One region of the Heyndrickxia sp. FSL W8-0496 genome, then DNA from elsewhere that is predicted to be linked to it. Evidence: a T-box and tRNA genes for the amino acid it is inferred to sense, from the RefSeq annotation. Region 1 holds a T-box; the other holds one or more tRNA genes.
The links. A T-box is a leader RNA that pairs with one kind of tRNA and senses whether it is charged. The one in region 1 lies ahead of thrS (threonine--tRNA ligase), so its partner is inferred to be a tRNA-Thr.
Positions count from the first base shown of each region.

Region 2: it has a tRNA-Thr gene. The T-box ahead of thrS (threonine--tRNA ligase) is inferred to sense a tRNA for this amino acid. The anticodon was not compared.

Region 1 covers NZ_JBBOXX010000001.1:2,483,590-2,487,951, forward strand. Annotated here, with positions in the region: gene NST63_RS12510 (serine hydrolase domain-containing protein) at 1-989, shown strand, start outside; T-box leader at 2,029-2,252, shown strand; T-box leader at 2,318-2,545, shown strand; gene thrS (threonine--tRNA ligase) at 2,635-3,855, shown strand; gene NST63_RS12520 (CBO0543 family protein) at 3,846-4,232, opposite strand; gene NST63_RS12525 (DUF2515 domain-containing protein) at 4,236-4,362, opposite strand, start outside.
Region 2 covers NZ_JBBOXX010000001.1:1,480,768-1,485,129, forward strand. Annotated here, with positions in the region: rRNA gene NST63_RS07315 (23S ribosomal RNA) at 1-1,697, shown strand, start outside; rRNA gene rrf (5S ribosomal RNA) at 1,772-1,888, shown strand; tRNA gene NST63_RS07325 (tRNA-Val) at 1,895-1,970, shown strand; tRNA gene NST63_RS07330 (tRNA-Thr) at 2,126-2,201, shown strand; tRNA gene NST63_RS07335 (tRNA-Lys) at 2,375-2,450, shown strand; tRNA gene NST63_RS07340 (tRNA-Leu) at 2,512-2,593, shown strand; tRNA gene NST63_RS07345 (tRNA-Gly) at 2,609-2,683, shown strand; tRNA gene NST63_RS07350 (tRNA-Leu) at 2,694-2,779, shown strand; tRNA gene NST63_RS07355 (tRNA-Arg) at 2,838-2,914, shown strand; tRNA gene NST63_RS07360 (tRNA-Pro) at 2,919-2,995, shown strand; tRNA gene NST63_RS07365 (tRNA-Ala) at 3,006-3,081, shown strand; tRNA gene NST63_RS07370 (tRNA-Met) at 3,106-3,182, shown strand; tRNA gene NST63_RS07375 (tRNA-Ile) at 3,187-3,263, shown strand; tRNA gene NST63_RS07380 (tRNA-Ser) at 3,273-3,365, shown strand; tRNA gene NST63_RS07385 (tRNA-Met) at 3,535-3,608, shown strand; tRNA gene NST63_RS07390 (tRNA-Asp) at 3,638-3,714, shown strand; tRNA gene NST63_RS07395 (tRNA-Phe) at 3,726-3,801, shown strand; tRNA gene NST63_RS07400 (tRNA-Gly) at 3,937-4,010, shown strand; tRNA gene NST63_RS07405 (tRNA-Ile) at 4,021-4,097, shown strand; tRNA gene NST63_RS07410 (tRNA-Asn) at 4,116-4,190, shown strand; tRNA gene NST63_RS07415 (tRNA-Ser) at 4,198-4,285, shown strand; tRNA gene NST63_RS07420 (tRNA-Glu) at 4,293-4,362, shown strand, end outside.

The sequences.
Region 1 (4,362 bases):
ATACTCCTCTAAATATTCCACAAGGTAATACACCGGATATGTTGCAAAAGACTGTGGAAATGCTCGTGGATGCTGAATTGGCGTTCCCTCCGGGTGAACAGTATAACTATGGAACCGTTAATTATGACGTATTGGGTTTGGTTATTGAGATTGTGTCGCGACAAAGCTATGAAGATTTTATGAGGGAACAGGTATTTCAGCCATTAGGTCTTCACCAGACGTATGTTTATAAAGAAGATGCTCAAGCCACTGGACAGTTGGCACAGGGCTACCGTTCTTCCTTTTTTATGACAACTCCATTTAATGCTCCGGATTATGCTGGGAATAAACCCGCAGGCTACATCATTTCTAATACAATAGATATGGCGCGTTGGATGGGCATACATATGGGCATTGTTCAGGACATACCCGAAATATTTCACACGGTTATCGAAAAATCACATAGGGGTGATATGTCTGTTTCGGCTGTCAACGATATGTATTATGCGGCAGGCTGGTCGGTAAACGCCGACCAAACGATTATAGAACACACTGGGGGCAATCCAAATTTCAGAACCGAAGTAGCCATACTGCTAAATGAAGGAACAGCTGTCTGCTTGCTGAGCAACGGCGCAAATACCAATATAAACCTGGTACTAAAAGTTAAAGATATATTAGACGGCAATTTAACTCAGTCATATGAAAAAAGCGACACACAGCTTTTGGATATCATTTTGTCGTCTATCACAATTATATTTTGCCTATTGGCTGTTTTACTATTTCTCTTAGGATTACGTAGAAGGAAAACGAATGAGCGGCAGCCAATGTCAAAAAAGAGAATAATTGTAGCAGTTATTTTTCTGATCGCTACGATTGCCCTGGGTATACTGTGCTGTGCTTTCGATTGGTCAACGATACTTATTTGGCAAACATATAGTGTTCTTACAGCTTTGATTTCGTCAGCATTATTAACAGCAAGCATTACGTGGTTTGTATACACTCACCGATAAAATACCTCGCTCCAAGATAAGCATAATGTTAAGTAATTAAATTTCAGTTTATCGGTATGCTTAATTTGAAACACATAAGACACTTTGGTGTCTTTTTTATATCATCGACAATTTTCCCAAACTTAATTATTATTGCTTCCACTAACCTGCTCCGTTCGTTTGAATAAGGATTTTTAAACAACTATATTATTTTTTTAAATGACTTTATCGTAAATTAAACAACTTTATTATATCTGCACAATAACCTCAGATATAATAAATGCTGAATCCAAAAGCTGGCGAGTCAAACTGAATGGAGAAAAAGGTGATTCACCAATAAAAGGTACTGGTTAAATAAATCATCTTAAAGTTCAGTCTTAAATCAGATAGTTCTTTTTATTTAACGATTATAAAATAAGCTTTACTAAGTATAGCTATTAATAAAATGTTTACTAAAAATTTTAGTGTTTTAAGACCGTGATTTGGTTTCTGATTGGTAAATTTACTAATATCCCAATTTTTATTATATACAAACATCTATATAATGAATCGATTCCAATGCAGACATAATCATTTCATCTACAATGTTGGTGAGTATTGAGGATTTCTATAAGCTTAGTATATCAAAGGGTTAGTTTATGATAATGAGCATATGAAAAAGGATATTGTTTTTATAAGAAGATGTTAGTAAACAATTAGTTGCACCTTTGACTAAAATTCATCAATATCAAATGTACAAGCAAATTAATATTATCACTTGGATGTCTAAAATTTGAGGCTATTTATCAACAAATAATGGTGTGCAAAACCTGAGATTAGAAAATATAAAGCATGAAAGTATTGAAAGTATTAATTTTAAGGTATTTCAAATGCTGATCATTTATTGAAAAATAGTAGGTATTACATCTCACATTCGTTATTGACTTTATTTTCCGTCATGTTTAAAATAACTATCATTGTAAATAATCTATAGTAACTTTATCAAAAAATATTTCTTGACTTTTATAATTTATCCATTTACAATTCAAAAAAAACAATTCATTACAATTTGTAAGAAATGAACATTGCTTTGATAAGGACATGAATCATACTTAATTTTCTTCCAGAGAACAGGGTCATTGGCTGTAAACCCTGTAGAAAAATGTTTGATTTACCACCTTTGAGCTTTTATGGGGAAAAGTTTTGCTTAGTATCCATAAACGGGAAAACCGTTATCTTTTTGAGCGTAAAGTAGATTTTGCTTTACGAAATTAGGGTGGCACCACGACCGCACTCGTCCCTTTGTCTTTGGGATGGGTGCGTTTTTTATTTGATTTTTAAAGAGTATACTTTTTTTCGAAAATTATATATATATTGCGATGATAAGGATATGAATTTTTTTAATTTTTCTTTGCAGAGAACAGGGTCATTGGCTGCGAGCCCTGAAGAAAGAGGAAAATTTACCACCTTTGAGCTATTATGGGGAAAAGAATTTACTTAGTATCCATAATCGGAAAAAAACCGTTATCTATTTGAGCGTAATGCAGCTGCATGCTTTGCGAAATTAGGGTGGCACCACGACCGCACTCGTCCCTTGTCTTTGGGATGAGTGCGTTTTTTATTTATACTCTTTTAAAAATTAATAGTTAGAGCACAAACAGCATATTCAATTTTAGGAGGAATTACCATGTCAATTGAAATGGAAGCAGAAAAACGAAATCATCGTAAATTAGGTCAACAATTAGAGTTATTTATGTCATCAGAAGAAGCGCCGGGTATGCCTTTCTTCTTACCAAAAGGAATGGTCATACGAAATGAACTCGAGTATTTTTGGAAACAAAAGCATCATTTAGCTGGTTATCAGGAAATTAAGACACCGATCATGATGAAACAAGAGTTATGGGAGCAATCAGGTCATTGGGACCATTATCATGAAAACATGTATTTTTCGAAAGTGGACGATCAAAATTATGCTATTAAGCCAATGAATTGTCCGGGTGCTGTTCTCATTTTTAATAATAAACGTCGAAGCTATCGTGAGCTCCCGATCCGATACGGAGAATTAGGATTAGTTCATCGGCATGAACTTTCTGGATCTTTAAATGGTCTGCTAAGAGTACGTTCGTTTACACAGGATGATGCACATATTTTTGTACGAGAGGATCAAATTGAATCTGAAATTGATAAGGTACTAGAACTAGTGGATGAATTTTATTCAGAATTTGGATTTAGCTATAAAATTGAACTTTCCACTCGACCTGAGAAATATATGGGCTCTGAGGAAATATGGGACAAAGCAGAGGCGGCTTTAGAATCAGTACTAAAGAAAAAAGAGCTTCCTTATCAAATTAACCATGGAGATGGAGCGTTTTACGGGCCAAAGATTGATTATCATATTTTAGATTCATTAGGTAGAAGCTGGCAATGCGGTACCGTACAACTTGATTTTCAAATGCCGGAAAAATTTAATTGCCAATATATCGGTGAGGATAATAAATATCATATTCCAATCATGATTCACCGAGCTATTTACGGATCGCTTGAGCGCTTTATGGCCATATTAATTGAACATTATGCTGGTGATTTCCCTTTATGGTTAGCTCCTATACAAGCGAAGATTTTGCCTATTTCAGATAAGCACCTTCCTTATGCCGAGCAAATTAAACAGCAATTTCAACAAGTTGGAATACGAATTGAAGTCGACGAAAGAATTGAAAAAATGGGCTTAAAAATAAGAGATGCAGAAACAGAAAAGATACCGTTCATGCTTATAATTGGTGATCAAGAAATTGAAAATGGAGCGGTATCTTTAAGGAAACGAGGAGAGGGAAACCTTGGCCAGATGAGTGTGATGGACGCTTTAGATAAAATCACAAAAGAAAAAAATAATCGAGAAAATCATTCATAGGACTTGTTTGACCAGCGATAGAAATAATCAATAACAATAAAATAAAGGGAATAGCCAAAAATTGAATAAATATGTTTCCATGAATTCGTATGATCCAGAAAGCCAAGCGTTTCGGAGTATCTTTCAAAAACAGCCATGAGCAGGCTTAATAGCATGATCAAGCCTGCTTTCTTCCATTTAGATAAATAACGGATTATATAGAGGTAGAGAATAATTAAACAAGGGAGTCCGACTAGTGGAAAGAAAATATTAATCGAAAATAGTTCAGGAAATGGTCTTTTAGGGAAGGTATATAAACCAACTCCTGTAAAAAATAGATCTAGATAGGTGCCAATAAGCGAAGCATAAGCGAAGCGAAAAGCAAGGTAGGGATCAATTTTCTAATTGAGGAATGTGATCGTTTTTTTGGCAATTCCTGCTCGTTCAAGCTTTTCAAGCGTTTTACAGTAATCATGCTTAATCTCTCCATCTACTTTTTCTTTTGAGTCTACAAGGTATTTGATCACT
Region 2 (4,362 bases), 1.0 Mb from region 1:
GCGTTCTAAGGGCTGCGAAGCTAGACCGTAAGGACTGGTGGAGCGCTTAGAAGTGAGAATGCCGGTATGAGTAGCGAAAGAAGGGTGAGAATCCCTTCCACCGAATGCCTAAGGTTTCCTGAGGAAGGCTCGTCCGCTCAGGGTTAGTCGGGACCTAAGCCGAGGCCGAAAGGCGTAGGCGATGGACAACAGGTTGATATTCCTGTACCACCTCTTCACCGTTTGAACGATGGGGGGACGCAGGAGGATAGGGTAAGCGCACTGCTGGAATAGTGCGTCCAAGCAGTTAGAGGGGTGACGAGGCAAATCCCGTCACCAGATACCTTGAGCTGTGATGGCGAGGGAAATTTAGTACCGAAGTTCCTGATTCCACACTGCCTAGAAAATCCTCTAGTGAGGTGAAAGGTGCCCGTACCGCAAACCGACACAGGTAGGCGAGGAGAGAATCCTAAGGTGAGCGAGAGAACTCTCGTTAAGGAACTCGGCAAAATGACCCCGTAACTTCGGGAGAAGGGGTGCTCTGTTAGGGTGCAAGCCCGAGAGAGCCGCAGTGAATAGGCCCAGGCGACTGTTTAGCAAAAACACAGGTCTCTGCGAAGCCGTAAGGCGAAGTATAGGGGCTGACGCCTGCCCGGTGCTGGAAGGTTAAGAGGAGAGGTTAGTCGCAAGACGAAGCTTTGAATTGAAGCCCCAGTAAACGGCGGCCGTAACTATAACGGTCCTAAGGTAGCGAAATTCCTTGTCAGGTAAGTTCTGACCCGCACGAAAGGCGCAACGATCTGGGCACTGTCTCAACGAGAGACTCGGTGAAATTATAGTACCTGTGAAGATGCAGGTTACCCGCGACAGGACGGAAAGACCCCGTGGAGCTTTACTGCAGCTTGATATTGAATTTTGGTACAGCTTGTACAGGATAGGTAGGAGCCTTTGAAGCCGGAGCGCCAGCTTCGGTGGAGGCATCGGTGGGATACTACCCTGGCTGTATTGAAATTCTAACCCGCACCCCTGAATCGGGGTGGGAGACAGTGTCAGGCAGGCAGTTTGACTGGGGCGGTCGCCTCCTAAAAGGTAACGGAGGCGCCCAAAGGTTCCCTCAGAATGGTTGGAAATCATTCGCAGAGTGTAAAGGCACAAGGGAGCTTGACTGCGAGACCTACAAGTCGAGCAGGGACGAAAGTCGGGCTTAGTGATCCGGTGGTTCCGCATGGAAGGGCCATCGCTCAACGGATAAAAGCTACCCCGGGGATAACAGGCTTATCTCCCCCAAGAGTCCACATCGACGGGGAGGTTTGGCACCTCGATGTCGGCTCATCGCATCCTGGGGCTGTAGTCGGTCCCAAGGGTTGGGCTGTTCGCCCATTAAAGCGGTACGCGAGCTGGGTTCAGAACGTCGTGAGACAGTTCGGTCCCTATCCGTCGTGGGCGTAGGAAATTTGAGAGGAGCTGTCCTTAGTACGAGAGGACCGGGATGGACGCACCGCTGGTGTACCAGTTGTCTTGCCAAAGGCATCGCTGGGTAGCTATGTGCGGAAGGGATAAGTGCTGAAAGCATCTAAGCATGAAGCCCCCCTCAAGATGAGATTTCCCTTAGTTTATCTAAATAAGATCCCTGAAAGATGATCAGGTTGATAGGTTCGAGGTGGAAGTGTGGCGACACATGGAGCTGACGAATACTAATAGATCGAAGACTTAACCAAATAGATTTGAGGTTATGAACCGTTACTTCTTTATATATCTAGTTTTGAGGGAATAAACCCTTAACAAAATATAGTCTGGTAACTATGGCAAGAAGGTCACACCCGTTCGCATCCCGAACACGGAAGTTAAGCTTCTTAGCGCCGATGGTAGTTGGGGGCTCTCCCCCTGCAAGAGTAGGACGTTGCCAGGCATTTACGGAGGATTAGCTCAGCTGGGAGAGCACCTGCCTTACAAGCAGGGGGTCGGCGGTTCGATCCCGTCATCCTCCACCATATATAATGCCGGCCTAGCTCAATTGGTAGAGCACGACCGAATAAACTACTTTGAAATACATCAGCGTACAGCTTGAGCTGCTGCTTGAATAAGCAAACTGAAAGCTGGACGACTATTATAACTAATCTCTGTTTGGGGATTATAATATACTAATGCCGGCCTAGCTCAATTGGTAGAGCAACTGACTTGTAATCAGTAGGTTGGGGGTTCAAGTCCTCTGGCCGGCACCACTCAGGTCATTACGAGCCATTAGCTCAGTTGGTAGAGCACGATCGAGTACGCTACGAAGAGTAACATCAGCGTACCAATCGAGATACAGCTTGAATAATCTTGCTGAGATTGGGACGTCGTAGATGCATTTATATTCGAAGTACATGCTTATACTATTAATTATATTCATAAAGAGCCATTAGCTCAGTTGGTAGAGCATCTGACTTTTAATCAGAGGGTCGAAGGTTCGAGTCCTTCATGGCTCACCATTGTTTTTTGTAAGGAAACATAACTTACCTTTTTGTTAAACGAAAAACATTTTTTCATAACGCGGGTGTGGCGGAATTGGCAGACGCACCAGACTTAGGATCTGGCGCCGCAAGGCGTGGGGGTTCGACTCCCTTCACCCGCATTATAAAATAAAGTCGCGGAAGTAGTTCAGTGGTAGAACACCACCTTGCCAAGGTGGGGGTCGCGGGTTCGAATCCCGTCTTCCGCTCCAAACAACCCTTGCCGGGGTGGCGGAACTGGCAGACGCACAGGACTTAAAATCCTGCGGTAGGTGACTACCGTACCGGTTCGATTCCGGTCCTCGGCATTTAGAATTTTTGCGCAGCAAAAGATTCTTCCATAAAATATCTTACGATATAAATCATGCGCCCGTAGCTCAATTGGATAGAGCGTTTGACTACGGATCAAAAGGTTAGGGGTTCGACTCCTCTCGGGCGCGCCATGAACGGGAAGTAGCTCAGCTTGGTAGAGCACATGGTTTGGGACCATGGGGTCGCAGGTTCGAATCCTGTCTTCCCGACCATTATATAATTGGGGCCTTAGCTCAGCTGGGAGAGCGCCTGCTTTGCACGCAGGAGGTCAGCGGTTCGATCCCGCTAGGCTCCACCAATATTTAAAATTAAAATATACTATGGCGGCGTAGCTCAGCTGGCTAGAGCGTACGGTTCATACCCGTGAGGTCGTGGGTTCGATCCCCTCCGCCGCTACCATAGAGGACCTTTAGCTCAGCTGGTTAGAGCAGACGGCTCATAACCGTCCGGTCGTAGGTTCGAGTCCTACAAGGTCCACCATATATAATTGGAGGAATACCCAAGTCTGGCTGAAGGGATCGGTCTTGAAAACCGACAGGCGGGTTACACCGCGCGGGGGTTCGAATCCCTCTTCCTCCGCCATAACTATTTCTTTAAAAGATTTTTTATACTATCGTCGCGGGGTGGAGCAACGAGCGTTACTTCATCGAACAACTACGAGTTGTACCGATTGAGCTGCTACTAGAGTAAGCATATTGAAATCGGGACAGTTGATGATAAGATTGGATTAAAAAATTTATTATACTATCATCGCGGGGTGGAGCAGTCTGGTAGCTCGTCGGGCTCATAACCCGAAGGTCGCAGGTTCAAATCCTGCCTCCGCAATCATTTTCAAGTAAACTTGAAAGAAATTTGGTCCGGTAGTTCAGTTGGTTAGAATGCCTGCCTGTCACGCAGGAGGTCGCGGGTTCGAGTCCCGTCCGGACCGCCATTTTATAATATGGCTCGGTAGCTCAGTCGGTAGAGCAATGGACTGAAAATCCATGTGTCGGCGGTTCGATTCCGTCCCGAGCCACCATTTTATGTGTTTAAGTGGCTAATAACTACATGTAATCCAATGTTTAGTTGAACATGACGGCTATTCCAAAGTGGTTAAAAATTGGATTGTGGCTCAGACATTTGTGAGGTCGATTCCGATTAGTGGCTCCATCATGCGGGTGTAGTTTAGTGGTAAAACTACAGCCTTCCAAGCTGTTGTCGTGGGTTCGATTCCCATCACCCGCTCCATAATTTTTGTGGGCCTATAGCTCAGCTGGTTAGAGCGCACGCCTGATAAGCGTGAGGTCGATGGTTCGAGTCCATTTAGGCCCACCATAATGATAATTTACTTGTTCCGCAGTAGCTCAGTGGTAGAGCTATCGGCTGTTAACCGATCGGTCGTAGGTTCGAATCCTACCTGCGGAGCCATATAATTGGAGAAGTACTCAAGTGGCTGAAGAGGCGCCCCTGCTAAGGGTGTAGGTCGGGTAACCGGCGCGAGGGTTCAAATCCCTCCTTCTCCGTATTGTCGGCCCGTTGGTCAAGCGGTTAAGACACCGCCCTTTCACGGCGGTAACACGGGTTCGAATCCCGTACGGGT